Variovorax paradoxus: one gene and its partner. The protein of the gene in region 1 interacts with the protein of each later gene in a pairwise test. Links are inferred from orthologs where the notes say so. Each region holds a gene or a part of one and is shown on either strand. Other genes may lie near its edges. The genes, in order: recJ and NWF24_RS32945.

Evidence for each region.
Region 2: the proteins of recJ (region 1) and NWF24_RS32945 interact in binary tests that used the Escherichia coli proteins (3 or more experiments, as listed by UniProt). The link is inferred for Variovorax paradoxus from one-to-one orthologs.

Annotation. Positions count from the first base shown.
Region 1 is NZ_CP102931.1:5,323,919-5,339,120, forward strand. Bases 6,544-9,543 are described here. They hold recJ (single-stranded-DNA-specific exonuclease RecJ), read left to right. Parts: upstream 6,544-7,182; coding sequence 7,183-8,904; downstream 8,905-9,543. Other genes in these bases: NWF24_RS25210 (hypothetical protein), read left to right, coding at 6,544-7,186; NWF24_RS25220 (GGDEF domain-containing protein), read left to right, coding at 8,914-9,543. Also shown: NWF24_RS25170 (lactonase family protein), read right to left, coding at 1-33; NWF24_RS25175 (ABC transporter substrate-binding protein), read right to left, coding at 50-1,624; NWF24_RS25180 (RidA family protein), read left to right, coding at 1,814-2,203; NWF24_RS25185 (ATP-dependent Clp protease proteolytic subunit), read right to left, coding at 2,204-2,818; NWF24_RS25190 (sigma-70 family RNA polymerase sigma factor), read left to right, coding at 2,900-3,679; NWF24_RS25195 (hypothetical protein), read left to right, coding at 3,717-4,238; lipoprotein-releasing ABC transporter ATP-binding protein LolD, read right to left, coding at 4,243-4,920; NWF24_RS25205 (lipoprotein-releasing ABC transporter permease subunit), read right to left, coding at 4,913-6,169; more of NWF24_RS25210, read left to right, coding at 6,224-6,543; more of NWF24_RS25220, read left to right, coding at 9,544-10,071; NWF24_RS25225 (WGR and DUF4132 domain-containing protein), read left to right, coding at 10,183-14,343; NWF24_RS25230 (hypothetical protein), read left to right, coding at 14,340-14,759; NWF24_RS25235 (ATP-binding protein), read left to right, coding at 14,777-15,202. UniProt on the Escherichia coli protein: Single-stranded-DNA-specific exonuclease.
Region 2 is NZ_CP102931.1:7,031,653-7,047,360, forward strand. The notes cover bases 8,553-12,058. They hold NWF24_RS32945 (DNA topoisomerase III), read right to left. Parts: upstream 11,717-12,058; coding sequence 8,753-11,716; downstream 8,553-8,752. Other genes in these bases: NWF24_RS32940 (tripartite tricarboxylate transporter substrate binding protein), read right to left, coding at 8,553-8,749; NWF24_RS32950 (SET domain-containing protein), read left to right, coding at 11,802-12,058. In the rest of the region: MocR-like pyridoxine biosynthesis transcription factor PdxR, read left to right, coding at 1-559; NWF24_RS32900 (sugar phosphate isomerase/epimerase family protein), read right to left, coding at 567-1,622; NWF24_RS32905 (gamma-glutamyl-gamma-aminobutyrate hydrolase family protein), read left to right, coding at 1,763-2,644; NWF24_RS32910 (hypothetical protein), read right to left, coding at 2,663-2,851; NWF24_RS32915 (LysR family transcriptional regulator), read right to left, coding at 2,897-3,838; NWF24_RS32920 (oxidoreductase), read left to right, coding at 3,967-4,824; NWF24_RS32925 (N-formylglutamate amidohydrolase), read right to left, coding at 4,840-5,712; NWF24_RS32930 (tripartite tricarboxylate transporter substrate binding protein BugE), read right to left, coding at 5,726-6,688; NWF24_RS32935 (LysR substrate-binding domain-containing protein), read left to right, coding at 6,813-7,733; more of NWF24_RS32940, read right to left, coding at 7,763-8,552; more of NWF24_RS32950, read left to right, coding at 12,059-12,443; NWF24_RS32955 (biotin--[acetyl-CoA-carboxylase] ligase), read left to right, coding at 12,446-13,261; NWF24_RS32960 (sporulation protein), read left to right, coding at 13,267-13,464; NWF24_RS32965 (sensor histidine kinase), read right to left, coding at 13,478-14,920; NWF24_RS32970 (response regulator transcription factor), read right to left, coding at 14,976-15,647.

The DNA of each region.
Region 1 (15,202 bases):
GCTGGCTTGCAGAAGTTGGCGACGCGATGGCATGGCTGGTATCCCTGCCTTACTTGATCTTCGCGTTCCAGAAGAACGGCCAGGTCGCGGGCGTGTAGTTGTCCAGCGCCGGGCTCTTGGCCGAGAGGCCGTTGAACTTGCCTACGTTGATGTACGGCACTTCGTCATACACGACCTGCTGCACCTTGCCCCACAGCGCACCGCGCTTGGCAGGGTCGCTCTCGACATTGAAAGCCTGCAGCGCCGACTTCTTGGCGGGCGAATCCCACCAGCCGGGCGCGCCGTCGCCGAGTTGCGGCGGCGAGAGCATCGGCTCGGGGAACTGGCCCGAGTGGGTGACGTAGATGTCCCACAGCTTGGCGTCGTTGCGGCGCTGCACCAGCGTGGCCCAGTCGACCACGTTGAGGTCGACCTTGAAGCCGGCGCGCTTGAGCTGCTCGGCCATCAGCAGCGCCATGTTGTAGTGAAAGTCGTACTGGCGGCTGGTGAGCACGCGGATCGGCTCGCCCTTGTAGCCGGCCTTGGCCGCGGCTTCCTTGGCCTTGGCGGCGTTGCGCTGGTTGTACTGGTCGGCACCGGCGGTCGAATAGAACGGCGAGCCCTTGGGGAAATGGTTGCCCTCGGCCACGAAGAAGCGCGTGTCGCCGAAGCCGGCCGCGAGCATTTCGCCTTCGCCCAGCGCGGTCTGGATCGCCTGGCGCACCGGCTGGCTGGCGGCCACGCCTTCCTTGGTGTTGAGCACGAGGTACGGGAAGCCGAACGAGGGCGTCATGATCGGTACGGTCTTGCCGCCCGACTTCTCAAGGCGCGGCAGGGCTTCCACCGGCAGCAGGTCGGCAAAGTCGTACTGGCCGGCCAGCGCGCCTTCGACGCGCGTGCTGGCGTTGGGCACGGGCACGAAGCGCAGCTCTTCGATGGCCGCTTCGCGCTTGCCGCCGTAGCCGCTTGCGGGCTCCTTGCGCGCCGCGTACTTGTCGAAGCGCGTGAGCAGCACGAACTGGTCGGGGCGGCGCTCCTTGAACTTGTAGGGGCCGGTGCCGACGAAGTCTTTCAGCGGCGAGGCGATCGAATCCTTGGCCATGATGGCGGCCATGCCGCTGGGCAGCGCGAGCTGCGAGAGCAGCGGTGCATAGGGTTCCTTCAGCACCACCTCGACGGCCAGCGGGCCCTTGGCCTTGAGGCTGTCGATTTCCTTGCCCACGGCCTTGCCGCGCGGCGACTGTTCCATCCAGCGCTGCAGGCTGGCCACCACATCGTCAGCCGTGAGTTCGCGGCCGTTGTGCAGCATCACGCCGCGGCGCAATGTGATGGCGTAGGTCTTGCCGTCGGCCGAGATCTTCGGCATGCCCTCGGCCAGCATCGGCACCACGTTCCACTTGGCGTCGAAGGTGTAGAGCGTCTCGTACACGTGCTGCATGATGGTTCCGACCAGGTCGGCGGTCGAGGCCATCGGGTCGAGCGTCTGCGGCTCGGCCACCATCGCCAGCGTGGCGAAGTTGCGCGGGCCCTGGGCCTGGGCGCTCTGGTAGGGCAGCGCGGCGCACAGCATCGCGAGCAGGGAGGCACCCAGCAGGCTGCGCTTCGACAGCATGGGCAGGCGCTGGACAAGACCGACGTGGGGCATGGGGAACTCCTTCATGGGGCGGGCGAGTTTGTGAAAGAAAATTTCTCTTCGGCCCGGACTTTGAAGCAGTATTCATGCCAAATCATCCGTGTTAACCCTCGATAAAGGGTTTTTCTGAAATAGATTTTCATATTGGATGGATACTCGCGGATCTCTTCTACCGCTCACTTCAACCTCAGGAGCCCTCCCATGCCTCTCGAATACCTCGGCGCCCCACCCCTTGCCTCCGACCGCCAGGTTCGCCCCTTCTCCCCGGCCGTGCGCGCCGGCGACTTCGTCTATGTGTCGGGCCAGGTGCCTGCAAACAAGGACGGCGAGATCGTGGTGGGCGGCATCGAGGCGCAGACGCGCCAGGTGATGGAAAACCTCAAGACCGTGCTCGCACTGGCCGGCGCCACGCTCGACGACGTGTGCAAGAGCACCGTGTGGCTGCAGGACGCGCGCGACTTTGGTGCCTTCAACCGCATCTACATGAGCTACTTCGGTGAAAACAAGCCGGCGCGCTCGACGACCGAGGCGCGGCTGATGGTCGACGCCAAGGTCGAGATCGACGTCGTCGCCTACAAGCCCAAGGCCTGATCAGGCCTGCAGTTCGGTCTTGCGCTGGATGATGCGCGAGACCAACCCGTACTCGACGGCCTCCGTGGCCGAGAGCCAGCGGTCACGCTCGATGTCGGCCAGCACCACGTCGATGGGCTTGCCGGTTTCGCGCGCGATCTCGTGCGCGATGCGCTGGCGGGCCTTGATGATTTCCTGCGCCTGGATGGCGATGTCGGTCGCCTGCCCGCCCGCGCCGCCGCTGGGCTGGTGGATCAGGAAGCGCGTGTTCGGCAGGCACACGCGGCGCTCGCGCGGCGCCGCCAGGAACAGGTGCGTGGCCGCACTGCCGACCCAGCCGGTGCCGATCATGTTCACCGGCGCACTGATGAAACGCACGATGTCGTGGATGGCATCGCCCGACTCCAGATGCCCGCCCGGCGAGCTCACGAGGATGTCGATGGGCTTGTCGGGGCTGTCGGCGTCGAGTGCGATGAGCCGGCGCGTCACATCGGCCGCCACCGAATCGCTGATGGTCCCGAAGATCAGCAGCGTGCGCGACTTGAACGCCTTTTCCTCCAGATAGGAGTTGCGCGGCTCGGCGGTGGCGGCGGGCTTGGTGTCGTCGTCGGATTCCATTGAAAACATGGGCTGCATGGAGAAAGCTCCTGTGGTTGAACTGTCTTGACGAACAAGCCCACAGTTTCGTGACATTGCGCGCTATGGCAAGCTGCGGCGATGCTCGATGAACGCTATCTCTCGCAATTCCCGGCGCTGCGAAGCCGGCTGGTTCGCGCGGCGGCGCGAATGCTGGGTGGTCCGGCGGATGCCGAAGACGTGGTGCAGGAAAGCTACCTGCGCGCGCTCGAGGCTGGCGGCATGCCCGAGCCCGACTCGGTGCAGGCTTGGCTGACGACGGTGATGCAGAACCTGGCCATCGACAAGTTGCGGCGGGAGAACTGGATGCAGCGGTGGTTGCGGGATGCTGAAGGGCTTGCGCCCGAAGCACCTTCGGCGGAGACCGATGCGGCGCAGGCCGAGGAAGCCGATCACGCGTTGCGCCTGCTGGCCGACCGCCTTACCCCAACCGATGGCGCCGCGGTGCTGCTTCGCGAAGTCTTCGAACTGAGCTACAGCGAGATCGCCGAGGCCACCGGAAAGACCGAAGCCAGTTGCCGGCAGCAGTTGCATCGCGCCCTGATGCGCTTGCGCAGCGGCGAAGCACCGTCATCGGAGCGTGTGCGAGACGAAGCCGAAACGGAGGCGGCGCTTCACCTCTATCGCCAATCGCTGCAGAACCGCAGCGCGAAGGTGCTGCTCGCCATGCTGCACCAGCCCAGGACGCGCGCTGTCGTGCGTTCAGCAGCAGCAGCAGCAGCAGCGACAACGGCACCGAATACCGTCTGCCAAGTCACTCACGTTGGCGGGCAGCTCGGCCTCGTGCTGACGCTGGGCAACCAGTTCGTCTGCGTGCTGCCGTTGGGCACGCGGAATGTGCACGAGGAGTCGCCGGCCTGACGGTCGCGCGAAACTGGTCCGGCGGCAGAATCCGGCAATGAACAAAAGCTTGTGGGGGATGACGGGAGCGCTCTTCGGCGGACTTTGGATCGCAGTGTTTTTTGCTGCATTTAGCACATTGGCACTCATCCAAGAGACGAAGAGAGAAGATCTCTCGCCCACTTCAGGGCTGTTCATCGGTGTCGAGCCGGGAAGCGGACGGGCGCGATCTACAAACTACGCGGTCATCGAATCCGATGGCCGCTCCCAACGGCTCTCCATCCACGCATGCGAACAACAGATCGCTCGACTGCCAAAGGGCACCATGGTCTCCGTGCTGCACGATGACCACCAGCTCTTTGAGATCACTGCCAATGGCCAGGCGCAATGCACCTATGCGTCCACTGTCCAGGCCTTGGCACAAGCGCGGAGCAACAACCTGCGCTGGACGCTCTCGGGCGCGACGGGTGGCGCCCTGTTGGTGCTGCTGGCAATCTGGTCACGCTGGCGGACCAGCCGCCACCTGACACAGCTCCGAGCCGTTATGCAGCGCCGCGAAGCCGGTGGCGCAGACCGATAGCGACTCAGCCCGCTAGCCGCCCCGCCACCAACTGCAGCACCCGATCGCACCGCTTCGCCAGATCCTGGTCATGCGTGACCATCACGAACGCAGTGCCATGCCGGTGCGCAAGTTCGAGCATCAGCTCGAACACCGTGTCCGCCGTGCTGCGGTCGAGGTTGCCGGTGGGCTCGTCGGCCAGCACGCAGGCCGGTTTCGTGACCAGCGCGCGCGCAATCGCAACCCGCTGGCGCTCGCCGCCCGACAGCTCGGCCGGCCGGTGATGCAGGCGCTGGCCCAGCCCCACGCTCTCGAGGATCTTCGTGGCCGACTGCGCGGCCGCATGGGGCTCCACGCGCCGGATCTTCAGCGGCATGGCCACGTTGTCGAGTGCGCTGAACTCGGGCAGCAGGTGATGGAACTGGTAGACGAAGCCCAGGTGCTGGTTGCGCAGCCGCCCCTGCTCCGCCGCATCGGCGTGCGCGATGTCCTTGCCCAGCAGTTCGACCTTGCCGGCCGTTGGCTCGTCGAGCCCGCCCATCAAATGCAGCAGCGTGCTCTTGCCGGAGCCCGAGGCGCCGACGATGGCCAGCGTTTCGCCGGCATGCACGTCGAGGTCCACGCCGTGCAGCACGGTCAGGTCGAGCCGGCCCTCGTGGAACCGCTTTGTCAGTCCACGGGCCTTCAATACAACTTCACTCATAGCGCAAGGCCTCAGCCGGGTTCACGCGGCTGGCGCGCCAGCTCGGGTACAGCGTGGCCAGAAAGGCCAGCACGAGGGAGATGATTGCAATGGGCATGATGTCGCTGCGCTGCGGATCGCTCGGCATCTTGCTGATCAGGTAGATGTCCTTCGGCAGGAAGCTCGCGTGGAACAGCTGCTCCAGGAAGGGCACGATCACGTCGATGTTGTAGGCGATGCCCAGCCCCAGCAGCAGCCCGGCCACGGTGCCGATCACGCCCACCATCGCGCCCTGCACCACGAAGATGCCCATGATGCTGCGCGGCGAGCTGCCCAGCGTGCGCAGGATGGCGATGTCGGCGCGCTTGTCGGTCACGGTCATCACCAGCGTGGAGACGAGGTTGAAGGCCGCCACCGCCACGATCAGCGTGAGGATGATGAACATCATGCGTTTCTCGACCTGCACGGCCGCGAACCATGTCTTGTTCTGGCGCGTCCAGTCGCGGATGAGGAACTCGCCCGGCAGGGTCACGGCCAGCTGGTCGGCCACGTCGCGCGCCTCGTTGAGGTTCTTGAGCTTCAGGCGGATGCCGGTCGGCCCTTCGAGGCGGAACACCTTGGCCGCGTCCTGCTCGTGGACCATGGCCAGCGCCGAGTCGTACTCGTAATGGCCCGAATCGAAGGTGCCGACCACGGTGAACTGCTTGAGCCTCGGCACCACGCCCGCCGGCGTGACCTGCCCGCCCGGCGCCACCAGCGTGACCTGGTCGCCCGGCTGCACGAAGAGCGAGCGCGCCAACTCGGCGCCGAGCACGATGCCGAACTCGCCCGGCACCAGCTTGTCGAAGGTGCCCTTCGAGGCGATGCCGTTGATGTCGGTGACTTCGGGTTCGAGCTTGGGATCGATGCCGCGCACGATCGTGCCCTTCATGTCCTCGCCGCGCGCAATGAGCGCCTGCGTATTGATGAAGGGCGCCGCGCCGACCACCTCGGGGTTCTTGCGCGCTGCGGCCATGATCTGGTCGAGGCTCTGCAGCGCCTGCCCGTCGCGCGAGAAGATCTCGATGTGCGACACCACGCCGAGCATGCGGTCGCGCACCTCCTTCTGGAAGCCGTTCATCACACTGAGCACAATGATCAGCGCCGCCACGCCCAGCGCGATGCCGAGCATCGAGACACCGGAGATGAAGGAGATGAAGCCGTTGCGCCGCGTCGCCCGGCCTGCGCGCGTGTAGCGCCAGCCGAGCTGCAGTTCATAAGGAAGTCGCATAGGGGCGGAATTGTGGCATCCCGGACTCCCTGGGGCTTCCCGGACAATAGGGAGATGGCCGAAACCCTCCCACGTCACTTGTTGATCCCCTTTGCCGGCCGCGGTTCCCCGGCATGCCGCGCGGCGCTGCCGACGCTTCGGCTCCCCAATCTCGAAACCCTGCTGCAGCGCCTCACCCTCGCGGACACCGACACACAAGACGAAAGCACGCGCTCGCCTCCGCATGAACGCGCGCTGGCGCAGGCGCTGGGCATCGCGGCCGCCGACGGCTGCATCCCCTGGGGCGCGCTCGACGCGCGGCGGCTGGGCATCGCCGCACCCGGCGACACCGAAGGCTGGGGCGTCGTCATGCTGTGCAACTGGCAGGTCGGCATCGACGACGTGGTGCTGGGCGACCCCGCCGCCATAGAAATCGACGCCGACGAATCGACCGCCCTGCTGGAAGCCGCACGCCCCTTCTTCGAGGAAGACGGCATCGTGTTGCACCCCTCCCCTGTGCCCGGCCGCTGGCTGGCGCGCGCGCGCATCTTCGACGGGCTGGCAACCGCCTCCATCGACCGCGCCGTGGGCTACCCGATCTCGCAATGGTCGCCGCTGGCCGATGCCGCGCGGCCGCTGCGCCGGCTGCAGAACGAAATGCAGATGCTGCTGTACACGCAGCGCGTGAACGACGACCGCGCCGCGCGCGGCGTGCCACCCATCAATTCGTTCTGGCTCAGCGGCACCGGCGCGCTGAACAAAGAAGCCGCACCTGCCGCGGCACCGACAGTGAGCGACGCCCTGCGCATCGCCGCCCTGCGCGACGACGGCATGGCCTGGGCCGCCGCCTGGCAGGAGCTCGACGCAGGCCCCGTCGCCGCACTGCTGGCCGACTACACACGCGGCGACGCCGTGTCGCTCACGCTGTGCGGCGACCGCACCGCCCAACGCTACACCGTGCAGCCGCGCGGGCTGGCCGGCTGGGCCAGGAGCCTGTTCGACCGCAAGCGGGCCGCCACCGTGCTGGAGGCGCTATGAAGATCATCGCCCGGGAGATCCCCCCGCGCACCGTCTGGGCGCTGGAGCAGGCCGGCGTGCATCCGCTGCTGGCAAGGCTCTTCGCCGCGCGTGGCGTGCGCGCCAAGGAAGAGCTCGACGACGGCCTCGCACGCCTGCTGCTTCCCGACACGCTGCGCGGCACGCACGAGGCCGCGGTGCTGCTGGCCGACGCCATCGCCCAAGACAAGCGCCTGTGCATCGTCGCCGACTACGACTGCGACGGCGCCACCGCCTGCGCAGTCGGCGTGCGCGGCCTGCGGCTGCTGGGCGCCAAGCACGTGAGCTACCTCGTGCCCGATCGCGTGGTCGACGGCTACGGCCTCACGCCGCCCATTGCCGAGCGCGTGGCCGACAGCGGCGCCGACATGCTGATCACCGTCGACAACGGCATCGCCAGCGTCGAAGGCGTGGCCGCCGCCAAGGTGCGCGGCCTGCAGGTGCTGGTGACCGACCACCACCTGCCCGGCCCCGAGCTGCCCACGGCCGACGTGCTGGTCAACCCGAACCAGCCCGGCTGCGAGTTCGAGAGCAAGAGCATCGCCGGTGTCGGCGTGATGTTCTATGTGCTGCTCGCACTGCGCTCCGAGCTGCGCAGGCGCGGCGTGTTCGACACGGCCACGCAGCCCAAGCTCGATGTGCTGCTGCCGCTGGTTGCGCTCGGCACCGTGGCCGACGTGGTGAAGCTCGACGCCAACAACCGCCGCCTTGTGGCGCAAGGCCTGCGCCGCATCCGTGCCGGCACGATGCCCGCCGGCGTGGCCGCGCTCTTCAAGGCCGCGGGCCGCAATGCATCGGCGGCCACCACCTTCGACTTCGGCTTCGCACTCGGCCCGCGCATCAACGCCGCCGGCCGGCTGGCCGACATGACGCTGGGCATCGAATGCCTGCTGACCGACGACGCAGGCCGCGCCGAAGAACTTGCGCGCATGCTCGACGGCATCAACCGCGAGCGGCGCGACATCGAGGGCGGCATGCGCGACCAGGCGCTGCTGCTGGCCGAATCGCTGTTCGCCACCGATGGCGAAGGCATCGAAGCCCCGCCGCCGGCCATCAGCGTGTTCGACGCGGGCTTTCATGAAGGCGTGGTGGGCATCGTGGCCTCGCGCATCAAGGACCGCTTTCACCGCCCGACTTTCGTCTTCGCCGCGAGCGGCGCGCCGGGCAAGGAACAGGAGCTGAAGGGCTCGGGCCGGTCGATTCCCGGCTTCCATCTGCGCGACGCGCTCGACCTCGTGGCCAAGCGCCATCCGGGCGTGCTGCTGCGCTTCGGCGGCCATGCGATGGCGGCTGGCTGCACGGTCGCGCGCGAGCACTTCGAGACTTTCGAGAAAAGTTTCGCACAGGTGGCCGGCGAATGGCTGGCCGAGGCCGCGCTCACGCGGCAGATCGAGACCGACGGGCCGATCGAGCGCGAGTACATGCGCATCGACCTCGTCGACACGCTGCACCGCGAGGTGTGGGGCCAGGGCTTTGCGCCGCCCACTTTCAGCGAAGAAGTGGAAGTGGTGTCGCAGCGGCTGGTGGGCGAGAAGCACCTGTCGCTCAAGCTCAGGCACCAGGGTCAGCCTATCGACGCGATCTGGTTCAGCCACACCGAGCCGCTGCCGCCGAAGGTCAAGCTGGCGTTCCGGCTCGATGCCGATGAATGGCAGGGCGTGCGCAGGCTGCGCTTCCTGGTCGAAGGCGCTGAGTTTTAAGGGGCCTCGATGTTCGACGGCGTGAGCTACGGCCTGCTGGCTGGCCTGACGACCTGCGGCCTGGTGCTGCTGCTGGTGTTCGGCATGAAGGTCCACGGCTGGTACGCGTTGAGCTGCGCGTGCGCGCTGGCGGCCTTCGCCGGGTTGAACAGCCTCGCGCCTTCCGCGCAATTCGCGCAATGGCCCGCGGCGGCGCTGGTGTTGTGGACAGCATGCCGTCTGCAGTTCGTGCGGCAATTGCTGCGGCTGGAAGATTTCGCGCCTCGACTCGACCGGGTCGCGCAGGCAACGCTGGTCATCTTCGCGATCGCCACGCTCTATGCCGCGCTCGAAACGCAGCGCCTGTGGACACTGCACATGGTGCAGGCGCTGGCTGTGGCTTCCACCTTGATCCTCGCGGCGGGCGCTGTGAAGGTGCTGCGCCGCCAGCCGTGGCCGGCAGCGCTGTTCCTGGCCGGCGCGGCACTGCTGCTCGGCGGCCTCTCGGCCACGCGGATGTCGGCCTGGATCGGGCCGGCGTGGGCGCCGCCCCAGCCGAACCTGGTGCAGGCCGCGGTGATCGCCGAACTGGTGGTCTTCATCTTCGCGCTCGGCATGCGCCTGCGGGGCGATAGCGCCGGCGAGGCACGCACGCAGCAGAAGGCGGGAGACTCGGGCACCGACGCGCTCACCGGCGCCGCCAGCCGCGCCGGCTTCGAGAAACGCGGCGAGGAATGGCTGCACGACGGCCGGCCTTTCTCGCTGATGCTGATCGACCTGAACGGCTTCGAGGCCGTGAACAAGCGGCATGGCCGCGCGGGCGGCGACGCGGTGCTGGCCGCCATCGCCCAGCGCCTGCGCGAGCAGGTGCGCGCCGACGACATGGTCGCCCGGCTCGGCAGCGACGAGTTCGCGATTCTTCTGGTCGGCAGCCCGCCGCGGCAGAAGCTCGCGGAGATGGCCATCCGCATCGAGACCGCAGGCGCCAGGCCGGTGGCCTACGAAGGCCGGTTGCTCGCGGGCGGCGAGCTCAGCATGGGCATTGCCTGCCACCCCGCCGACGGCAGCACGCTGGCCGGCCTGCTCGAATCGGCCGGCCGCGCGCTTCAGCATTGCAAGCGGCAGCGCATGGGGCCGGCCTACGTCTTCGCGGGGGAACATGCGGGCGGCGCGACGGCACGTGAATGATTTCTTCGTAAGCGTTGTCGCACGGAGCGAAATCTTCTTGCTGTGGAGGGGCCGAGCTTTCATGCAGGCCCTTTATCCTTTGCGGCGAACTCACAGGAGGATGTTTTTTCCATGCGCCGCTTTGAACTCATCGAGGGAACCGCCAGCAAATTCTGGGAAATCGAGCAGGCAGACACCGAGCTCAACATTCGCTGGGGCCGCATCGGCACAGCGGGCCAGAGCCAGACCAAGTCGTTCGACGACGCCACCAAGGCAGGCACCGCGCTGACCAAGCTGGTGACCGAGAAGACCGGCAAGGGTTACTCCGAAGTAGGCGTGGCCGCCAGCGCGGCCATCGGCAAGACCGAGGCGAAGCCGAAGGTGGAGAAGCCAGAGCCAGCGGAAAAGCCCCCTACGCCGACGGCCGTCGCCGCCAGCACCACGGCCGCGGATGCGGCACCCACCGAAGGCATCGACAGCCAGGCTGACCGCGTCTTCGAAACCGTGCGCGCGCAGATCGAAGCCGGCACGCTGACCTCCAGCGACACGCTATCGGCCGGCACTCTCAAGCGCCAGCACGGCGTGAGCGAGCAAGGCGCGGCGCTCGCCTTCAAGCGGCTCAAGAATGAGGGCCTGCTGTCAGGCTGGGGCACCAGCTGCACGCCGGCCAAGGACGCCCAGGCCATCGCGAAAGCACTGGGCGCCGCAGCGCCGAGCGCATCGCACGCAGCCCCCCTCGCGACCGGCGCCGAAATGCCCGCGAGCGCCGACACCCCGCCCTGGCTCGCCGCCGGCACGCCCATACGGCTCTCGCCCGACATGCAGCGCGAAGCCTTCCCGTCGCGCCGTTTCCCGCCGAAGCCCTTCGAAGAAGTGGTGAGCGTGGCCGCAGCCTGGCTGCCGGTGCGCCGCAAGCTCGAACTCAACGTCAACATGACCGGCACCGATGCGGCCCTGCAGGCGGCCACGCAGCGCATGATCGACCGCAGCACGCAGCCCAACCCCACGGCCGATGTTGAGGCCGACACCGTGCTGCTGGCGCTCGCGCTGGGCACCGGCGGCCACTACAACGTGAACGAGACGGGCACCGTGCTGGTGAACTACCTCGTCAAGCAATACGGGCTGCCGGACACCATCGACATGGCGCTGGCCGCGCAGCAGATCGAAGTGCAGACCGCCTACGACCGCGCGACGAAGAAGCACCAGAGCAGTTTCAGCGCCACCGTCACCCGCCAGACAGGCAGCAGCTACTACGGCCCGCTGGGCGAAGGCGAGCAGGCGCTGCGCGCGCACCTGGCGCTGGCCGCCCCCGAGGTCTGGCAGGACTGCCGTGACCGCATCGAAGCCGGCCTGCCCAGGGTGCACCTCAGCCGCCAGCCCGCGCTGGCAATGCTGCTGCCCGATGCGCCCGAGATCTCGAACACGCTCGTGCACACGCTCGCGGCCGACAAGAACACGCCCGAGACGATGCACTGGCTGCAACTGACAGCCACCGACCCCGACGCCATCGCGCTGGCCGCGAAGGTCCGCCTGAGCTATTCGACCGGCTTCTGGGGCAGCGGCCCCATGACGAGCACGCTGGTGCAGGAGCGTGGCCTGGACGCGGTTGCGGTACTGGAGCGCGGCGCCGCCACCGACGATGCGGGCGATGCGCTGGCGTGCATCGGCACGCCCGAAGCCGTGCAGGCGCTGGCCCGCGTGGCGAGCAATTCGAAGGGTGCGCTGGCGCGGCTGGCGCTGGCCGTCGACCGCTGGCCGATGGCGGCCATTCCCGCGCTGTCGCGGCTGGTCGCGGCGGGCGGGAAAGACGCCAACCTCGTCACGCCCAGCCTCACGCGCCTGCTGCGCGCGCATGGCTCGGCCCTGCCGGCCTTGCGGCCCTGGCTCGATGCCGGCGCTCAGGCGGTGATCGACCGGCAACTGGCCCTGCTGGCCGGCCCCACCGAGGTGGCCGACGCGAGCGAGCTGCCCGGCGTGCTGGCCGCGCCGCCATGGCTCGCCAAGGTGCAGAAGAAGGCCGCAGGCGCGCTCGTGCTGGAGCCGCTGGCGCTGGCACCGGTGGAGCAATGGGGCGAAGGCGAGCGCGAGAAAGCGCTGCGCCTGAACTCGTGGCAGACCGGCCGCCATGACGCCGCACGCAAGAACACCGAGGCGCTGCTCAACGAGCTGGGTTTCGACGAGAAAAAGGGGGAGGCCATCGGTCCGCTGGGCAAAGCCGCGGCCGCCGCCATCAAGGCCGGCGATGCCGAGGGCCTGATCTCCAACTGGCGCGCCATGGTGGCCGAACGCAAGAAGGCGCGCTACTACTGGTTCACCTTCTATCCGAGCTTCGCGACGCTGCTGCCAGCCGCCATCGGCGTGCCGTTCTGGAATGCGATCGCGGGCGAAACCGAGAGCGACAGCATCGGCATGATGCTGGCCACGCACGGCCTCGCCGTGCTGCCGGGGCTGGTGGCCATGGTGCGCTCCAAGCCCACCGACAACCTCTCGTACGCCCTGAACTACGGCGCAGCCGAGCTGGCCATGCCGGCCGCGCGCGCCTTTGCCAAGCTCAAGACGCTGCGCGCCGAAGGCCGCGAATGGCTGCTGAAGTACCCGCAGCACGCCGCCGCCGGCCTGATCGGGCCCGCGCTCGGCAAGCCCGGCGAGGCGCGCGACTGCGCGGGCTCGGCACTGCGCCTGCTGCAGGCCAACGGCCACGAAGCGCTGCTGCTCGACGTGGCCGGCCGCTACGGCAAGCCCGAGGTGGTGGAAGCGCTGCGCGCCGTGCTCGACGAAAGCCCGCTCGACCGCTTCCCCACCAAGCGCGCGAAGCTGCCCGAGTTCTGGCAGCCGCGCGGCTGGCGCCGGCCCACGCTGAAGAACGGCAAGGCCCTGCCCGACGACACGCTCGACAACCTCGGCCAGATGCTGACCTTTCCGACCAACGAGGAAATCTACGGCGGCATCGCCGTGGCCAAGGAGGCTTGCGACGCCGACTCGCTCGCCGAATTCGCGTGGGACGCCTTCACCGCCTGGCTCGAAGCCGGCGGCCCGAGCAAGGAAGGCTGGGCGCTCACCGCGCTCGGCTTCTTCGGCAACGACGACACCGCGCGCAAGCTCACGCCCTTCATCCGCGCCTGGCCGGGCGAGGCCGCGCATGCACGCGCCGTGACGGGGCTCGACGTGCTCGCCACCATCGGCAGCGACGTTGCGCTGATGCTGCTCAATGGCATTGCGCAGAAGGTCAAGTTCAAGGGCCTGCAGGACAAGGCGCGCGAGAAGATCGACGCCATCGCCGAGGCGCGCGGCCTCAGCACCGAGGAGCTCGAAGACCGGCTCGCACCTGACCTCGGCCTCGACGAGCAGGGCACGATGCGGCTCGACTTCGGCCCGCGCGCCTTCAAGGTCGGCTTCGACGAAACGCTCAAGCCCTACGTGCGCGAAGCCAGTGTTGACGGCGCCGACGGTGTCGACGGCGCGCGCCTGCCCGACCTGCCCAAGCCCAAGAAGACCGACGACGCCGAACTCAGCAAGGAAGCGGTCGAACGCTTCAAGCTGCTGAAGAAGGACGTGCGCACCATCGCCAGCCAGCAGCTGCTGCGCCTCGAAGTGGCAATGTGCGCGCGCCGCCGCTGGACGCCCGAGGTGTTCCGCATGTTCCTGGTCGAGCACCCGCTGGTGCGCCACATCGTGCAGCGGCTGATCTGGGGCGTGTACGCGGTGCAAGGCAGTGCCAGCTACGGCGGCACGCTGCAGGCCTGCTTCCGCGTGGCGGAAGACGGCAGCTACACCACGGCGGAAGATGATCCGTTCGAACTGCCCGAGGGCGAGAACATCCGCATCGGCGTGCCGCATGCGCTGGAGCTGCCAGCCGCCGACGCAGCGGCCTTCGGCCAGGTGTTCGCCGACTACGAACTGCTGCAGCCCTTCGCGCAGATCGGCCGCGACATCTACACGCTGACCGACGAAGAGAAGAAGAGCCTGAAGCTGGAGCGCTGGAAAGACGCCAAAGTGCCCACCGGTCGCGTGCTGGGGCTGGCCAACAAGGGCTGGCGCCGCGGCCAGGCGCAGGACGGCGGCTGCATCTGGTACTTCAGCAAGCCGCTGGGCACGGACCGCGTGATCGAGCTGAGCCTGGACCCCGGCATCATCGTCGGCATGGTGGACGAATACCCCGAGCAGACGCTGGGCCAGGTGCAGGTGGGCAAGCCCTCGGGCTGGGGCGACATGCGCGATGCCGAGGCGCTGCACCAGCTCGATCCGATTTCCGCCAGCGAACTCATCCGCGACATGGAAGGCCTCAGGGCATGAGGCTGCGCCCCTGGATGCTGGCCACGGGACTCGCTCTGGCTGTGGCTGCGGCCGCAGCCCAGGGCACGGCGCCCGAGGTGCCGGCACGGGTGCGTACGGTGGCGACCGGCGGTGAATGGCTCTCGCCGAAAGGCGGCGGCGTGCTCCGCGTCGTGATTGCCGACGAGGGCTTCGAGCATGTGCACTCGCGCCTCTGGATCGAATGGCTGGCCATCGACGAGCGCGGCGCGCCACGGCGAACGGCCCGGGTGCTCGTGAAGGAACTGTCGAACGGCATGGCCGTGCTCAGGCTGGACGACCGGGGCGAGGCTTTCCAGGGCGGCCGAATCCGGCTGCGGTCCACCCACACCTATTCTCAAGACACCACGGACATCACGATCGAGACCGGCAAGCCCGGTCACTACAGGATCCTCTAGCTTCACCCCCACCCATCATGGCCACTTCCAGCAAGTCCTCCCCAGACACCGGCGCATCGAACCTGCAGCGCCCGCCAGCCGAGATCCTGTACGCCGCACAGCTCGCGCGGCTGCAGGCGCAAGACAAAGACCCGCGCCCGCCCGGCTGGGTGCTCGGCCTGAAGGCCGCACGCTCGTTCATCCTCGGCGACGTGGCGCTCGACATCGCGCCCAAGATCGTCGCGCCCGTGGCCAGCATCGAGCGCATGCTCGTCACGCTGGCTACCGGCCGCGGGCTGATGCTGGTGGGCGAGCCGGGCACGGCGAAGTCGATGCTGTCGGAGCTGCTGGCCACGGCCATCTCGGGCATCTCGACGCTCACCATCCAGGGCGGCGCGTCGATCACCGAAGACCAGATCAAGTACGGGTGGAACTACGCGCTGCTCATCAACGAAGGCCCGAGT
Region 2 (15,708 bases), 1.7 Mb from region 1 along the record:
CGAATTCCGCTTCGCCGGCCGCCCTCTCGATGCGCTGCAGACGCTCGACCGTGCCGAGTCGGTCTTCTACGTCGGCACCTTTTCCAAGAGCCTGTTCCCCGCCTTGCGCCTGGGCTTCGTGGTGACGCCGCCGTGGGCGCGCGCGGCGCTGGTGCGGGCGCGCGAGCTGGCCGACTGGCACGGCCCGGTGCTCGGGCAGGAGGCGCTCGCCGCCTTCATCGCCGAAGGGCACCTGGCGCGGCACATCCGCAAGATGCGCAAGATCTACGGCGCGCGGCGAACCGTGTTGCTCGATGCGCTGGCACGCCACTGCGCGGGCAGGCTCGAAGCGATTCCATCCGACGCGGGCTTGCACCTGTCGGCCTGGCTGCACGGCGGCACGCGCGACCACACGGTGGTCGAACGCGCGGCCGCAGCTGGCATCACGCTGCCGCCGCTGTCGCGCTACGCGCTCGATCCGAACGCGCCTGGCACGCCCAACGGCCTTGCCTTCGGCTACGGCCTCATAGCCGCGCCGCAGATCGACGGCGCCATCCGGCGGCTGGTGGCGTTGCTCTGAGGATCGGTCAGCCGATCCCGAGCATCCGCTTGTTGGCCGCCACGTCGACGCCGCCCGCCGCGAAGTCGTCGAAGGCCCGGTCGGCCACGCGGATGATGTGGTCGGCGATGAACTTCGCGCCCTCGCGCGCGCCGTCTTCGGGGTGCTTGATGCAGCACTCCCACTCCAGCACCGCCCAGCCCGGGAAGTCGTACTGCGCCATCTTCGAGAAGATGGCCTTGAAATTCACCTGCCCGTCGCCCAGCGAACGGAAGCGCCCTGCCCGGTTGATCCAGCTCTGGAAGCCGCCGTACACGCCCTGCTTGCCGGTCGGGTTGAACTCGGCGTCCTTCACGTGGAAGATCTTGATGCGCTCGTGGTAGTGGTCGATGTAGGCCAGGTAGTCGAGCTGCTGCAGCATGAAGTGGCTCGGGTCGTACAGCAGGCAGGCGCGCGGGTGGTTGTTCACGCGCTCCAAAAACATCTCGTAGCTCACGCCGTCGTGCAGGTCTTCGCCGGGGTGGATCTCGTAGCCCACGTCCACGCCCACGGCGTCGAAGGCGTCGAGGATCGGCCGCCAGCGGCGCGCGAGTTCGTCGAAGGCTTCCTCGATCAGGCCCGGCGGACGCGGCGGCCACGAGTAGAGGTACGGCCAGGCCAGCGCGCCCGAGAAGGTCGCGTGCGCCGTGAGCCCCAGGTTGGCCGAGGCCTTTGCCGCAAAGTGCAATTGCTCGACGGCCCACTGCTGGCGCCGCACCGGGTCGCCGCGCACCTCGGGCGCCGCAAAGCCGTCGAAGCCCGCGTCGTAGGCCGGGTGCACCGCCACAAGCTGGCCCTGCAGGTGCGTCGAAAGCTCGGTGATCTCAAGGCCGTGCTTTGCCAGCGTGCCCTTCACCTCGTCGCAGTAGGTCTTGCTTTCGGCGGCGCGTTGAAGGTCGAACAGGCGGGCGTCCCAGCTCGGGATCTGCACGCCCTTGTAGCCCAGCCCGGCAGCCCAGCCGGCGATGCCGTCGAGCGTGTTGAACGGGGCGGTGTCTCCCGCGAACTGGGCCAGAAAGATGGCGGGGCCCTTGATCGTTTTCATCGGCTTGTCTTCCTTATTCGTTGGGGCAGCGTTGAAAGCATACTTGGCGTGTCGTCCGACCCCGTGCGAGAGGCCAACGAGCCAAAATGGACTTTCCTTTTCGCATCAATCGCCCGGTTCCCACCGACGACAGTCCCGCGATGACACAACCTGTTTCCGCTCGGCTCAAGATCGGCCTGTCCGCCTGCTTCTCGCACGCCGACCCGGCCCGCTCACTCTTCACCAACAAGACGCTGCAGTACGTCGAGCAATCGATCGCGCACTGGCTCATGTCCGCCGGCGCCATGGTCGTGATGGTGCCCTGCCCCACCGGCGAAACCGCGCGCGGCGACACCAAGCTGTCGCACTACGCCGAATGGCTCGATGGCGTGGTCATGCACGGCGGCGCCGACGTCTGGCCCGGCAGCTACGGCGAGGTGCCATTGAAGGACGCGTGGATCGGCGACCAGATCCGCGACCTCTACGACCTTGCGCTGGTCGAAGCCTTCGAGCAGGCCGGCAAACCCATCTTCGGCGTGTGCCGCGGGCTGCAGCTCATCAACGTGGCCTTTGGCGGCACGCTCTACCAGGACATCGAGGCCCAGCACGAGGGTGGCCTGCGCCACCGCGACCCGGTGACCTACGACCAGAACTTCCACGAGATCGAGCTGGTGCAGGGCACGCGGCTGTCGAAGCTCTATCCGCAGGTGGAGAAGGCGCGCGTCAACAGCATCCACCACCAGGGCATCAAGGGCCTCGCGCCGGGTTTCGAGATCGAGGCCTGGAGCCTGCCCGACCGTGTGCCCGAGGCCATCCGCCGCCGCCCCGACAAGGGCCGCAGCTACATCGCCGCGACCCAGTGGCACCCCGAGTTCCACAAGTACGGCAGCACCGAGACGGTCGACGACACGCCGATCCTGCATGACTTCCTGTGGGCCTGCGCTACCGCGAAGGTCGCGCCCAAGACGCCGCCGCGCTCCAGCTCCGGCAAGATCCGCGACCGCGCTGCGCGGGTGCTGCGCCAGGCGCTGCTGCGACGCTAGGTGGCGCGCACGGCCTGATCAGCGCGACGACTTGTTCGTCGTGCTGCTGACGCCGGCGTCGATCGTGCCGAACACCGTGACGCCGCTGCCGCCGGTCGCGCCCGATGTATTGGCGCCGCTGCTGGCCGGGGCCGGACCGGTGCCCGCGCAGCCTGACACCAGCGCGCCCATTGCGATCACGAACACGGCTGCAATGAATGGCTTCACTGGAAACTCCAAGAGATGGTTTGGTTGACGGTTGTTGCCGGCTCACTATAGGCCGCCGGCCCGCCCGCCCTGTAACAACACGCCCGATACCGGCAGGGTTGTTTCACGCAGCCAGTCGATCAGCGCGCGCAGTTTGGGCGGCACGCGCCTGCGGTCGGGGTAGTACAGCGTCAGGTCGGGCAGCGGCGTGGTCCAGTCGGCCAGCAGCTGCACCAGCCGGCCGTCGGCGACGTGGCGCTCGGTGTAGCTGCTGATCAGGTTGGCGATGCCGATGCCGTCGACCGCCGCGTCGAGCATCACGGCCACGTCGTTCATCACGAGGCGGCCGCTCACCGCGAGCGTCATGGACTCGCCGTTCTTCTCGAACTCCCACCGCTCCAGCAGGCCCGAGCTCTCGAAGCGAAAGCCGATGCAGTCGTGCGCCAGCAGCTCGCGCGGGTGCACCGGTGTGCCGCGCTCGGCCAGATAGCGCGGCGCGGCGACGATGCTGTTGGCCAGCGGGCCGCCGACCTTCACCGCCACCATGTCGCGCTCGACCATGCCACCGAAGCGGATGCCGGCGTCGAAGCCCCGGCCCACGATGTCGACCAGCGCGCTGTCGATCGACACCTCGACGTCGATCTGTGGATAGGCGCGCAGGAAGCCAGCCAGCGCCGGCTGCAGCACGAACAGGTAGGCCGCACGCGGCAGCGTGAGCCGCAGCAGGCCCGCGGGCCGCTCGGCGCTGTCGCTCAGTTCGTCGGAGGCCGAGGCCAGCTCCTGCACTGCCGGGCGGATGCGTTCCAGAAAACGGGCACCGGCTTCGGTGAGGTTCACGCTGCGCGTGGTGCGGTTGAACAGCGGCACGCCCACGCGCTTTTCGAGCAGCCGCACCGCCTGGCTCACGGCCGAGGGCGAGACACCCAGCCGCACCGCCGCGGCCGAAAAGCCGCGAGTTTCGGCCACGGCCACGAAGGTGACGAGTCCGTCGAGCTGGTCCTGGCGCATGGGTGCGTTCCGTTTGATCTTGAAGAAAACCTTCAAAGTGTTTCGTCGATTGGGCGGATTATCAAAGCGATGCCGCCCGCGCACAGTCAGGCCATCGGTTCTTCCATCCACCCTTCAAGGACATCGCCATGACGGTTTCTTCTTCTCCCAGGACCTGGTTCATCACCGGCGTCAGCAGCGGCTTCGGCCGAGCGCTCGCGCAGGAGGCGCTGGCCGCCGGCCACCGCGTGGTCGGCACGCTGCGCAACGAGGCCGCGCGCGCCGAATTCGATGCCCTGCAGCCCGGCCGCTCCTTCGGCCGCCTGCTCGACGTGACGCAGGGCGCCGAGGTCGCCCGCGTGGTGGCCGAGGTCGAAGCCTCGGTCGGCCCGATCGACGTGCTGGTCAACAACGCCGGCTACGGCCATGAAGGCACGGTCGAAGAATCGTCGCTCGACGAGCTGCGCCAGCAGTTCGAGGTGAACGTGTTCGGCGCAGTGGCCGTCGCCAAGGCGGTACTGCCCTTCATGCGGGCGCGCCGACGCGGCCACATCCTCAACATCACGTCGATGGGCGGCATCGTGACCTTCCCGGGGCTGGGCTACTACCACGGCAGCAAGTTCGCGCTCGAGGGCATCTCGGAGACGCTGGGCAAGGAAGTGGCGAGCTTCGGCATCCACGTGACTGCCGTGGAGCCCGGCGGCTTCCGCACCGACTGGGCGGGCCGATCGATGGTGCGTGCGCCGCAGACCATTGCCGACTACGCGCCGGTGATGGGCCCGGTGCGTGAGCGGCGGCTTGCGCGCAGCGGCAAGCAGGACGGCGATCCGGTGAAGGCGGCGCACGCCATGATCCAGATCACCGAAGCCGCGAACCCGCCGGCCCACCTGCTGCTCGGCCCCGACGCCGTGAAGGTGGTGCGCGAGAAGCTCGGCGCGCTGCAGGAGGAGATCAAGGCGTGGGAGGCGCTGTCGGTGTCGACCGACTTCACGCCCGCCGGCGCCTGACCGACTTGCGAAGGATCAGCGCGGATCCGTGGCCAGCAGCATTTCGACCATCGAGCGCAGATGGCCCTGCAGCCGCGCCGCGCCGGCTTCGTCGAGCGCCAGCGTGGCCTCGTCCATGTACAGCTTGCGGTTGATCTCGACCTGGATGCTGTGCCGGTGTTCGGCAGGCCTGCCGTGCCGGCGCACCAGTTCCACGCCCTTGTAGGGGTGGTTGTAGTCCACGCTGTAGCCGAAGGCGCGCAGGTGTTCGCAGATCTTTTGCGACAGCGCCGGGTCGGCCGTGCTGCCGTCGCGGTCGCCGATCACGAAGTCGGCATGTGCCAGGCCCGGGAAGTCCGTCGCGTGGCTGGCCGCGATGGCCGGCATCGAGTGGCAGTTGATGTGGATGCTGTAGCCGTGGCGCGCATGCGCCTCGTCCACTGCCTGCGCCACCGCCGCGTGGTACGGCCGCCAGCAGGTGTCGATGCGCTGGCGCACCTCGTCCACCAGAAGCTGGCGGTCGTAGATCGGCAGGCCTTCGTCGGTGAGCTTCCAGATCAGGCCCTTGCCCAGGCGCACCTTCGACAGCACGCGCGGGTCGGTGGAAACCGGATCGGTCCAGGCGCCGTCGAGCATCGTGGTGTCGATCTCGGTCGTGTCGCGATTGGCATCGAGATAGCTGCGCGGAAAGTGCGCCTCGATCCACGCCGCGCCCATGGCGGGCGCGAAGGCGTAGAGCTTCTCGACGTGCGTGTCCTCGGCGCGGCGCAGCGTGGCCAGGTCGCGCACTGTGCGGAAGTCTTTTGGGTAGACGGTGCCGCTGTGCGGAGAGTCGAGCACCAGCGGGGTATGCCCGGCGACGCTTGTCACCTGGGCGCGGGTTTGGATCAGTTTCAGAACAGGATGCATAGGCAGGGTTCGGTCAGTCCAATCGGATGCGGGCGAATTCGGCCACCTTCTTCATCTTCTCGATCTCGCCCGCGATCTGCTTGGCGAACTCGGCCGGCGTGGTGCCCGAGGCATATAACCCCTGCAGCGCCAGGCGCTCGCGCACCGCGTGATCTTTCAGCGCGGTGGCCACGGCCTGCTGCATGCGCAGCGCGATCTCGGGCGGCGTACCGGCGGGCGCGACCAGGCCGAACCACGAAGGGTCGTTGTTGACCGGGTAGCCCAGCTCGCCATACGTCGGCACCTCGGGCAGCACGTCGAGCCGGCCGCTCCAGGACACGGCCAGCGCCTTCAGCTTGCCCGACTTCACGTGCGGCAGCGACGAAGCCACCTGGTCGAAGTACACCGGCACCTGGCCCGCGAGCACGTCGTTGATGGCCGGGCCCGCACCGCGGTAGGGGATGTGCACCATCGAGGTTCCGGTGCTGCTCTTGAACAGCTCGCCCCACATGTGGCCGATGGTGCCGTTGCCCGGCGAGGCGTACGACACCTTGCCGGGGTTGGCCTTCAGGTACTTCACCAGCTCCGCGAAGCTGCCGACCGGCAGCACTGAGGGGTTGATGACGATCACGCCCGGCGCCTTCACCAGCTCGGTCACGGCGACGAAGCCCTTGATCGGGTCGTAGGGCAGCTTCTGGTACACGGCCGGGTTCACGCCGTGGGTGGACAGCGTGGCCACGCCGAAGGTCAGGCCGTCGGGCGTGGCGCGTGCCAGCTCGGCCATGCCGATGGAGCCGCCCGCGCCGGCGCGGTTGTCGATCACCACGGGCTGCTGGAGGATCTTGCCGAGGGGCTCGCCGAGCACGCGAGCCGTGATGTCGGTGGCGCCGCCGGGCGGGAATGGCACGACGAGGCGAATCGGCTTGCCCTGGGCAAAGGATATTCCTGGCACGACGGAAGCAGCAGCCAGGGTGGAAATGAAGTGACGACGTAGCATGGGTTTCTTCCAATGAAACAGAGAGTGATGGAGCGATTCGCTGCATTACCTGAAGCAAAGGATAGACCAGCTAACATTCCAGTCTGGAATGTTTTAATGGGCATCCCGCCATGTCACTCCGCTCATGTCACTGCGCCGTCTCAACCCGCCCCTGAACCTGCTGCGCGCCTTCTCGACCGTGGTGCGTTTCGGCGGCGTCTCGCGCGCGGCCGAGGCGCTGCACCTCACGCAGGGCGCGGTCAGCAAGCAGGTGCAGGAACTCGAACGCTGGATCGGCGCGCCGCTGTTCGAGCGCAGCCGCAAGCGCCTGGCACTCACGCCGGCCGGCGAGCGCTACGAGAAGGCGGTGCGCGCCACGCTCGCGCAGCTGGAGGCAGCCACGCTGGAGCTCATTACCAGCGGCGACGGCGGCGGCGCGCTGCACCTGTCCGCCCTGCCCACCTTCGGTGCCAAGTGGCTGATTCCGCGGCTGCCCGACTTTCAGCGCGCGCATCCGCAGATCACGCTGCATTTCGTGCCCTTCGTGCATGGCTATGACTTCGAGCGGCCCGAGCTCGACTGCGCCATTCTTTTCGGCGACGGCCACTGGCCCGGCGCCCGCTCGCACTACCTCGCCGGGCAGGACGTGGCGCTGATTGCCCCGCGCGCCGCGCAGGCCGAGGTGGCCATCCGCACGCCGCAGGACGTGGCGCGCTGCACGCTGCTGCGCCACGTGAGCGTGCCGCAGTCGTGGCTGCAGTGGAGCGAAACGCATGGCGTGCGAGGGCTCGATCCGCTGGCGGGCCCGCAGTTCGACCAGTTCCAGACCATGATCCGCGCGGTGATGGTCGGCATGGGCGTGGCGCTGGTGCCGCGCTGCCTGGTGCAGGACGAAATCGCGTCGGGGCTGGTGGACGAGCCCTTGCCCGGCGGCGGCTACCGCGGCAACGAGGGCTACTGGTTCTGCTACCCCGAAGGGCGCGGCCAGCTGGCCACGCTCGATCATTTCCGCAGCTGGCTGCTCGCGGAGGTGGACCGGGGCAAAGAGGCGCAGGCGCCTGCTTGATGCCTGCTTGATGCCTGCTTGATGCCCGCTTACTCGGGCTTCGCGCCCGAGGCCTTCACCGCCGCGCCCCACACCCCGATCTCGCTCGCCACAAAGCGGTCGAACTCGGCCGGTGTCGTGGGCGCGGGCTCGGAGCCGCGCTCGCGGATGAAGCGCGCCATCTGCTCGCTCTTCAGGATGTCCGTCACTTCGTGGTTGAGTCGCTCGACGATGTCGGCCGGCGTGCCGCGCGGCGCCATCAGACCGAGCCAGCCCACGGCCTCGAAATTCTTCGTGCCGGCCACGCCGCTTTCGCGCACGGTGGGCACATCGGGCAGTTGCGACGAGCGCGTGGCCGAGGTGACGGCCAGCGCCACCGCCCTGCCCGACTTGATGTGCGGCAGCGCGGCCGTCACCGAATCGACCATCAGTGGCACCTGGTTGCCCAGGAAGTCCGACTGCGCCGGCCCGCTGCCCCGGTACGGAATGTGCGTGATGAACACATGCGCCGCCGACTTGTACATCTCGCCCGACAGATGCTGCGTGCCGCCGATGCCGGCACTCGCGTAGCTCAGCCGGCCGGGCTCGGCCTTGGCGCGCGCCGTGAGTTCGGCCAGCGTGCGGATGCCGCTCTCGGGCGTGGCCAGGAACACCAGCGGCACCTTGGCGACCAGCGAGATGCCCACCAGGTCCTTGCGCGGGTCGAAGCCCGGCTTGGCGTAGAGCGTCTGGTTCACCGCCATCGCGCTGCCGGCCACCACCAGCGTGTAGCCGTCGGGCTGCGAGCGCACCACGAACTCGGTGCCGATGTTGCTGCCGGCACCGGCCTTGTTGTCGATGATCACCGGCTGGCCCAGCCGCTTGCCGAGCTGCTCGGCAAGCGCGCGGGCGAAGATGTCGGTGGCCTGCCCCGGCGGGAAGGGCACGACCAGCTTGACCGGCTTGTCAGGCCACGCGGCGGCGTGGGCCAGGCCCGCGCCGCCCAGCAGCGCGACGGCCATCGCAGCAACGCTTGCGCCGAAGTGTCTGCGCTGCATGGCTCAGGGCGCCGAGAGGTGCTTGCCCACGATGCCCGCGAGTTCGAACATCGTCACCTGGTCCTTGCCGAACACCGGCTTGAGCTTGGCATCGGCATTGATCGCGCGTTTGTTCGCCGCGTCCTGCAGGCCATTGGCCTTGATGTAGTCCCACAGCTTCTTGATGACCTCGGTGCGCGCCACCGGTTCGGCGCCGATCACCGCGGCCAGCGAGTCGCTGGGCTTCAGGCCCGCGCCGGGCTTGCGCGGTGCCGCGGCCTTCTTCGCTGCCGGTGCCTTCTTGGCGGCGGGCGTCTTCTTCGCAGCCACCTTCTTGGCCGCAGCCGTCTTGCCTGCGGGCGCGGCCTTGCCGAAGGTCTTGCGCGGCGGGAACTTGCTGCCGCCTTCGCGCGGCGCGAACTCGAAGGTCACCTTGCCCTCTTCGGCGTTCCACGTCAGGAAGGCCTTGAAGGCGCGGCGCGTGCGCATGCTCACGAACTTGTCGAGCAGGTCGGTCTTGCCGGTGGCGAGCAGCTTTTCCATCTGCGCGCGCTCCACCGGCTGCTGCAGGATGATCTTGCCGGTCTTGAAGGTGCAGCTCGGCGTCGGCTGCGCATTGGTCGGCACCGACTTCTCGCAGACGTAGTTGCTGCCATGCTCGAACACCGGCGCGCCGCACACAGGGCATGGGCCCACGGTGTCCTGCTTGCTGAAGTCGATGATCTCGCCGCTGTCTTCGTTCTTGTCGTCGCCGAAGTCGAACTCCAGCTTCCAGTTCTTCGCTTCCTCGTCGTACTTGATGACGATCTCGGAGGTGAAGGGCCAGCCGGCCTTGGAGCGGAAGCCTTCCAGCGGGCCGATGTGCTTGTCGCGCAGCAGCGCCTCGGCCTCGGCGACTTCGAAGGTGCGCCCGGCCGGCGACTTGCCGAACGAGAAGCCGCAGGCGTCTTCGCCGGTGCCGCTCTTGCCGGTGCAGGCGTAGCGGCGGTAGTTTTCGCGCACGATGCCGCTGCAGTTGGGGCACGGCGTCTGCAGGGTCGCGTAGTCGCCCGGCACGGTGTCGCGGTCGTATTCCTTGGCCTTCTTGACGATGTGCTCGGTCATCGCCGCGATCTCGCGCATGAAGGCGTCGCGGCTGAGCGCGCCCTTCTCCATCTGAGCGAGCTTGTATTCCCATTCGCCGGTCAGCTCGGCCTTGGAGAGTTCTTCCACGCCCAGGCCGCGCAGCAGCGTCATGAGCTGGAAGGCCTTGGCCGTGGGGATCAGCTCGCGGCCTTCGCGCAGCATGTACTTCTCGGAGATCAGGCCTTCGATGGTGGCCGCGCGCGTGGCTGGCGTGCCCAGGCCCTTCTCCTGCATGGCCTCGCGCAGTTCGTCGTCGTCGATGGTCTTGCCCGCGCCTTCCATAGCGCCGAGCAGCGTCGCTTCGGAGTAGCGTGCGGGCGGGCGCGTCTTCAGGCCCTTGGTGTCGACCGACTCGGCCTTCACGATCTCGCCCGGCTTCACCGGCACGAGGCGCTTGCCGTCCTTGTCGTCTTCCTTCTCGTCGTCTTGCGCTTCCTTGCCGTAGATGGCGAGCCAGCCGGGCTTGACCAGTACCTTGCCGTCGGTGCGGAAGGGATACTTCTTGCCGCCCTGCTCCACCGTGCTGATGCGCGTGGTCACCTGGTGTTCGGCGCTCGGGAAGAACACCGACATGAAGCGCCGCACCACGAAGTCATAGAGCTTCTGCTCGGCATCGCTCAGGCCGCTCGGGGCCTGCAGCGTCGGGATGATGGCGAAGTGATCCGACACCTTGGCGTTGTCGAAGATGCGCTTGTTGGGCTTGACGTAGTTGCCGTCGACCGCCTGCTGGGCGAACGGCGCCAGGTGCTTCATGCCGCTCGTGGCGAGCATGCCCATGGTCTGCTTGACCACCGGCAGATAGTCTTCCGGCAACGCGCGCGAATCGGTACGCGGGTAGGTCAGCGCCTTGTGGCGTTCGTACAGGCTCTGCGCCAGCGCCAGCGTGGTCTTGGCGCTGAAGCCGAAGCGGCCGTTGGCCTCGCGCTGCAGCGAGGTCAGGTCGAACAGCGCGGGCGAGGCTTGCGTGGTGGGCTTGCTCTCTTCCGTCACCGTGGCGGGCTTGCCGCGCGAGGCGTCGGCGATGGCGCGGGCTTCCTGCTCGTTCCACACGCGGTCGGCGCGCTGTTCGGAGTCGGGCTCGCCGTTAGCCAGGAGCGGCGCGTTGGCCTTCTTCCAGTCGGGGTTGAACCACTTGCCCGGGTACTCGCCGGCCTCGGCCGCGAAGCTGCCGTGGATTTCCCAGTAGTCGCGCGAGACGAACTTGCGGATCTGCTCCTCGCGCTCCACAACGACGGAGAGGGTCGGCGTCTGCACGCGGCCCACGGTCGTGAGGAAGAAGCCGCCGTCGCGCGAATTGAACGCGGTCATGGCGCGCGTGCCGTTGATGCCCACCAGCCAGTCGGCCTCGGAGCGCGAGCGCGCGGCGTCGGCCAGGCCCTGCATCTGCTTTTCGGTGCGCAGCGCGTCGAAGCCGTCGCGAATGGCCTGCGGCGTCATCGATTGCAGCCACAGGCGCTTGACCGGCTTGTGAAGGCCGGCTTTGCCGCCGGCGTATTGCTCGATGAGGCGGAAGATCAGTTCGCCCTCGCGCCCCGCGTCACAGGCGTTGATGAGCTGCGTCACGTCCTTGCGCTTGGCCTGCTTGACCACGGCGTTCAGGCGCGTCTTCGTCTTGTCGACCGGCTTGAGGTCGAAATGAGGCGGGATCACCGGCAGGTTGGCAAAGCTCCATTTGCCTCGCTTGACGTCGAACTCCTCGGGCGCCTGGATTTCGACCAGGTGACCGACAGCGCTGGTCACGACATAGGTGTCGTTCTCGAAATGCTCGTCATGTTTGTCGAATTTCCCTGCAACCGGCGTGAGGGCACGGACGATGTCCTGTGCCACCGACGGCTTTTCTGCGATTACCAAAGTCTTTGTCATCTAAGGGCTCTCTATACTCTGCGGCTTCCCGCGTGCGCACGCGCACACGCGCATGTGTGCATATTCAAACTAACAGACTTCGGCGATGCCTTCCAAATCCCCACTTTCCGCCGGTCGCCGAATCCAGACGCGGCGCTCCGATGTCCATGGCAATGGCGTGTTCGCCGTGCAGGACCTGGCCGAGGGCGAAACGCTGATCGAATACAAGGGCGAAGTCATCAACTGGAAGGAGGCGCTGCGCCGCCATCCGCATGACCCGGCCCAGCCGAATCACACCTTCTACTTTCACATCGATGACGGGCGTGTGATCGACGGCAACGTCAAGGGCAACGCCGCCCGCTGGATCAACCACTCGTGCGAGCCGAACTGCGAAGCCGACGAGGTCGATGGGCGCGTTTATATCAAGGCGCTGCGCAACATCTCCGCCGGCGAAGAGCTCAACTACGACTACGGCCTGATCATCGACGAGCCGTACACGCCGAAGCTCCTGTCCGAATTTCCTTGCTGGTGCGGCTCCGAGCAGTGCCGGGGCACGCTGCTGACGCCCAAGGACGATGAGGACGAAAAGAAGAAAAAGAAGAAGGCCAAGAAGAAGGCTGAAAAGAAAAAGGCCGAGAAGAAAGAAGCCAAGAAGGCTGAAAAGAAGGCCGACAAAAAAGCCGAGAAGAAATCCGAAAAGAAGGCGGAGAAAAAATCCGCCAAGAAGGAAAAGTCCGCCGAGGACTGACCATGAGCAGCAGCACCTCGGCCGCCTGGTTCGAAGACCGGATCGCCGCGTCGGTCGCTCCGCTGCTGCCCGGCTTCGTGGTCGAGGCCGTGGCCGAAATCGACTCCACCAATACCGAGCTGATGCGCCGTGCGCGTGCCGGCCGCGTCGAGCCCGTGCTGCTCGTGGCCGAGCGCCAGACCGCGGGGCGTGGCCGTCTCGGGCGGCCCTGGCAGAGCGCGCCGCAGCAGGAGGAGTCCGCCTCGCTGACCTTCTCGCTTGGCATGCCGCTCGCGCCCGCGGACTGGTCGGGCCTCTCACTGGCTGTCGGTGTCAGCGTGGCCGAAAGCCTCGATCCCTCGGGCGCGCACAAGGTCGGCCTCAAGTGGCCCAACGACGTGTGGGTGAACGACTGCAAGCTGGTCGGCATCCTCATCGAAACCGCGCTGCCGTCCACCGGCAAGCCGGATGCGCCGCGCTATCTCGTGATCGGCATCGGTATCAACATTGGCGCGCGCGAAGGCGACGGCATGCGTACGCCACCGGCCTGGCTGCGCCAGTGGCACCCCGGGGCCACTGCGCCGGAAGTGCTGTGCGAACTGGCCGAGCCGCTGGTGCGCAGCGTGCTCGAATTCGAGGCCAAGGGCTTTGCGTCCTTCGCCGAGCGCTTTGCCGCACGCGACGTGCTGCGCGGCCGCGAAGTGGTGCTCAGCGACGGCACCGCCGGCCTGTGCGAAGGCGTGGCCTGGGGCGGCGAGCTGCAGGTGCGTACCGACGCCGGCCTGCAGCTGATTTCCAGCGACGAAGTGAGCGTGCGCCCTCGCGGCATGGCGCTCTGATCAGTATGAAGCTGCGCCTGCTCCTCATCGTTCTGCTGCTGGCCAATGCCGGCTATTTCTTGTGGGCGCGCGGCGATCTTGCCGGCTTCGGCCTGGCTCCGGCCGCGCTCAACGAGCGGGAGCCACAGCGCATGTCGCGCCAGATCCACCCCGAGTGGCTGCAGATCCGCAAGGAAGCGAAGCCGGGCGCGCCTGCTCCCTGATTCCCCTGATCAATCAAGGTGCCGCTTCACCCTCGAAGCGCACCGTGAACAGCGCTCCCGGCGGCTGCTTGCCAGGATGCGCATCCTCCAGCTTTACCTGCGCGCGGTGCTGGTTCGCAATCTCCAGCACGATCGGCAGCCCCAGCCCCGAGCCGTCGGCCTCGTTGCCGAGCACGCGGTAGAAAGGCTCGAACACCAGTTCGCGGTCGGCCTCGGCGATGCCGGGGCCGTTGTCCTCCACCTGCAGCAGCAGCACATGGCCGAAGGGGTCGGCCAGCACGCGCACGGTGATCAGGCCGGGGCGCTCCGGCGTGGAGGGCGTGTAGTTGATCGCGTTGTCGACCAGGTTGCGCACCAGCTCCTTCAGCAGCGTCGCGTTGCCGTCGAACATCACGCCGGGTGCGCCAGCTTCCGCGCCGTCGTAGCCCAGGTCGATGCGCTTCTCGATCGCGCGCGGCACTGCCTCGCGCACCACCTCGATGGTGAGCCGCGCGAGGTCGCAGGGCTGGTGGTGCGCGTTGGCGCTGTTGCCTTCCGCGCGCGCCAGCGAAAGCAACTGGTTCACCGTGTGCGTGGCGCGCTTGCTCGCGCGACCGATCTGCTTGAGCGATTGCTTGAGCTCGTCGGCGTTAGCGCCTTCGCGCTGCGCCAGGTCGGCCTGCATGCGCAGGCCCGCGAGCGGCGTCTTCAGCTGGTGCGCCGCGTCGGCCAGGAAGCGCTTCTGCGTGCCGATCGAATCGTTGAGCTTGTCGAGCAGTTCATTCACCGACGACACCAGCGGCACCACTTCCAGTGGCACCGACGATTCGTCGAGCGGGCTCAGGTCGCCCGGGCGCCGCTCGCGGATGCGCGCCTCCACCACCGACAGCGGCTTGATGCCGCGCACCAGCGCCAGCCAGATCAGCAGCACCGCCAGCGGCAGGATGGCGAACTGCGGCAGCAGCACGCCCTTGATGATCTCGGCCGCCAGCACCGACTGCTTCTCGCGCGTCTCGGCCAGCTGCAGCAGCGTGGGCGGAACGTCGTCGGTGCCGCTGGCGATCCACATCGAGGCCACGCGTACCTCCTTGCCATGCAGGGCGCTGTTGTGCAGGAACACCTGGCCGGGCGGCAGCGGCTCGTCGAGGCCGGGCATCGGAATGTCGCGCTCGCCGCTCAGCAGCGTGTCGTGGCCGTCGAGCAGCTGGTAGTACACGTGGCCGGCGTCGTCGGCCCGCAGGATCTCGCGCGCCGATTGCGACAGCACGAACTGCGTATGCCCTTCCTTCACCGTCACCAGCTCGGCAAGGGCCTTCACGTTGTGTTCGAGCGCGCGGTCGAAGGGCGCGTTGGCAATGCCCTGCGCCACCAGCCAGGTGACGCCGATGCTCACCGGCACCAGCAGCAGCAGCGGCGTGAGCATCCAGTCGAGGATCTCGCCGAAAAGCGAGCGCTGCGCGCGCTGGAAGAGCTTCATCGCGCCGAGTCCTCTGGCATGCCGCCGCCCGCGCGTGGCGGCTGCCGCGTCGTCGTCACTGGATCTTTTCGAGGCAGTAGCCCAGCCCACGCACCGTCGCGATGCGCACAGGCCCCTTCTCGATCTTCTTGCGCAGGCGGTGGATGTAGACCTCGATGGCGTTGAGGCTCACCTCCTCGCCCCATTCGCAAAGGCGGTCGACCAGCTGGTCCTTGCTCACCAGCCGGCCGGCGCGCTGCAGCAGCACTTCGAGCAGGCCGAGTTCGCGCGCCGACAGCTCGATCATCTTGCCGTCGATGGTAGCCACGCGGCCAGCCTGGTCGTACACCAGCGGGCCGTGGCGGATGGCGTTGCTGGTGGTGCCCATGCCGCGCCGCGTGAGGGCGCGCACGCGCGCTTCGAGCTCCTGCAGGCTGAAGGGCTTGGCCATGTAGTCGTCGGCGCCGTGGTCCAGGCCCTTGACGCGTTCCTCGACGCTGTCGGCCGCGGTGAGCACCAGCACCGGCAGCTGCGAGCCGCGCGCGCGCAGGCGCTTGAGGATCTCGATGCCGTGCAGGCTGGGCAGCCCGAGGTCGAGGATCAGCAGGTCGAACTCGTCATGGGTCATGAGCGCGGTGTCGGCCTGCGAGCCGTTCGCCACGTGGTCGACCGCCGCGCCCGAGGTGCGCAGGCTGCGCAGCAGGGCATCGGCCAGCACCTGGTCGTCTTCGGCAATCAGAATCCGCATGCGTCACCTCCGGCCCGTTCGGGCGCCAAACTGGCGCCGTTCACATTTGTCTCTGGGGCGA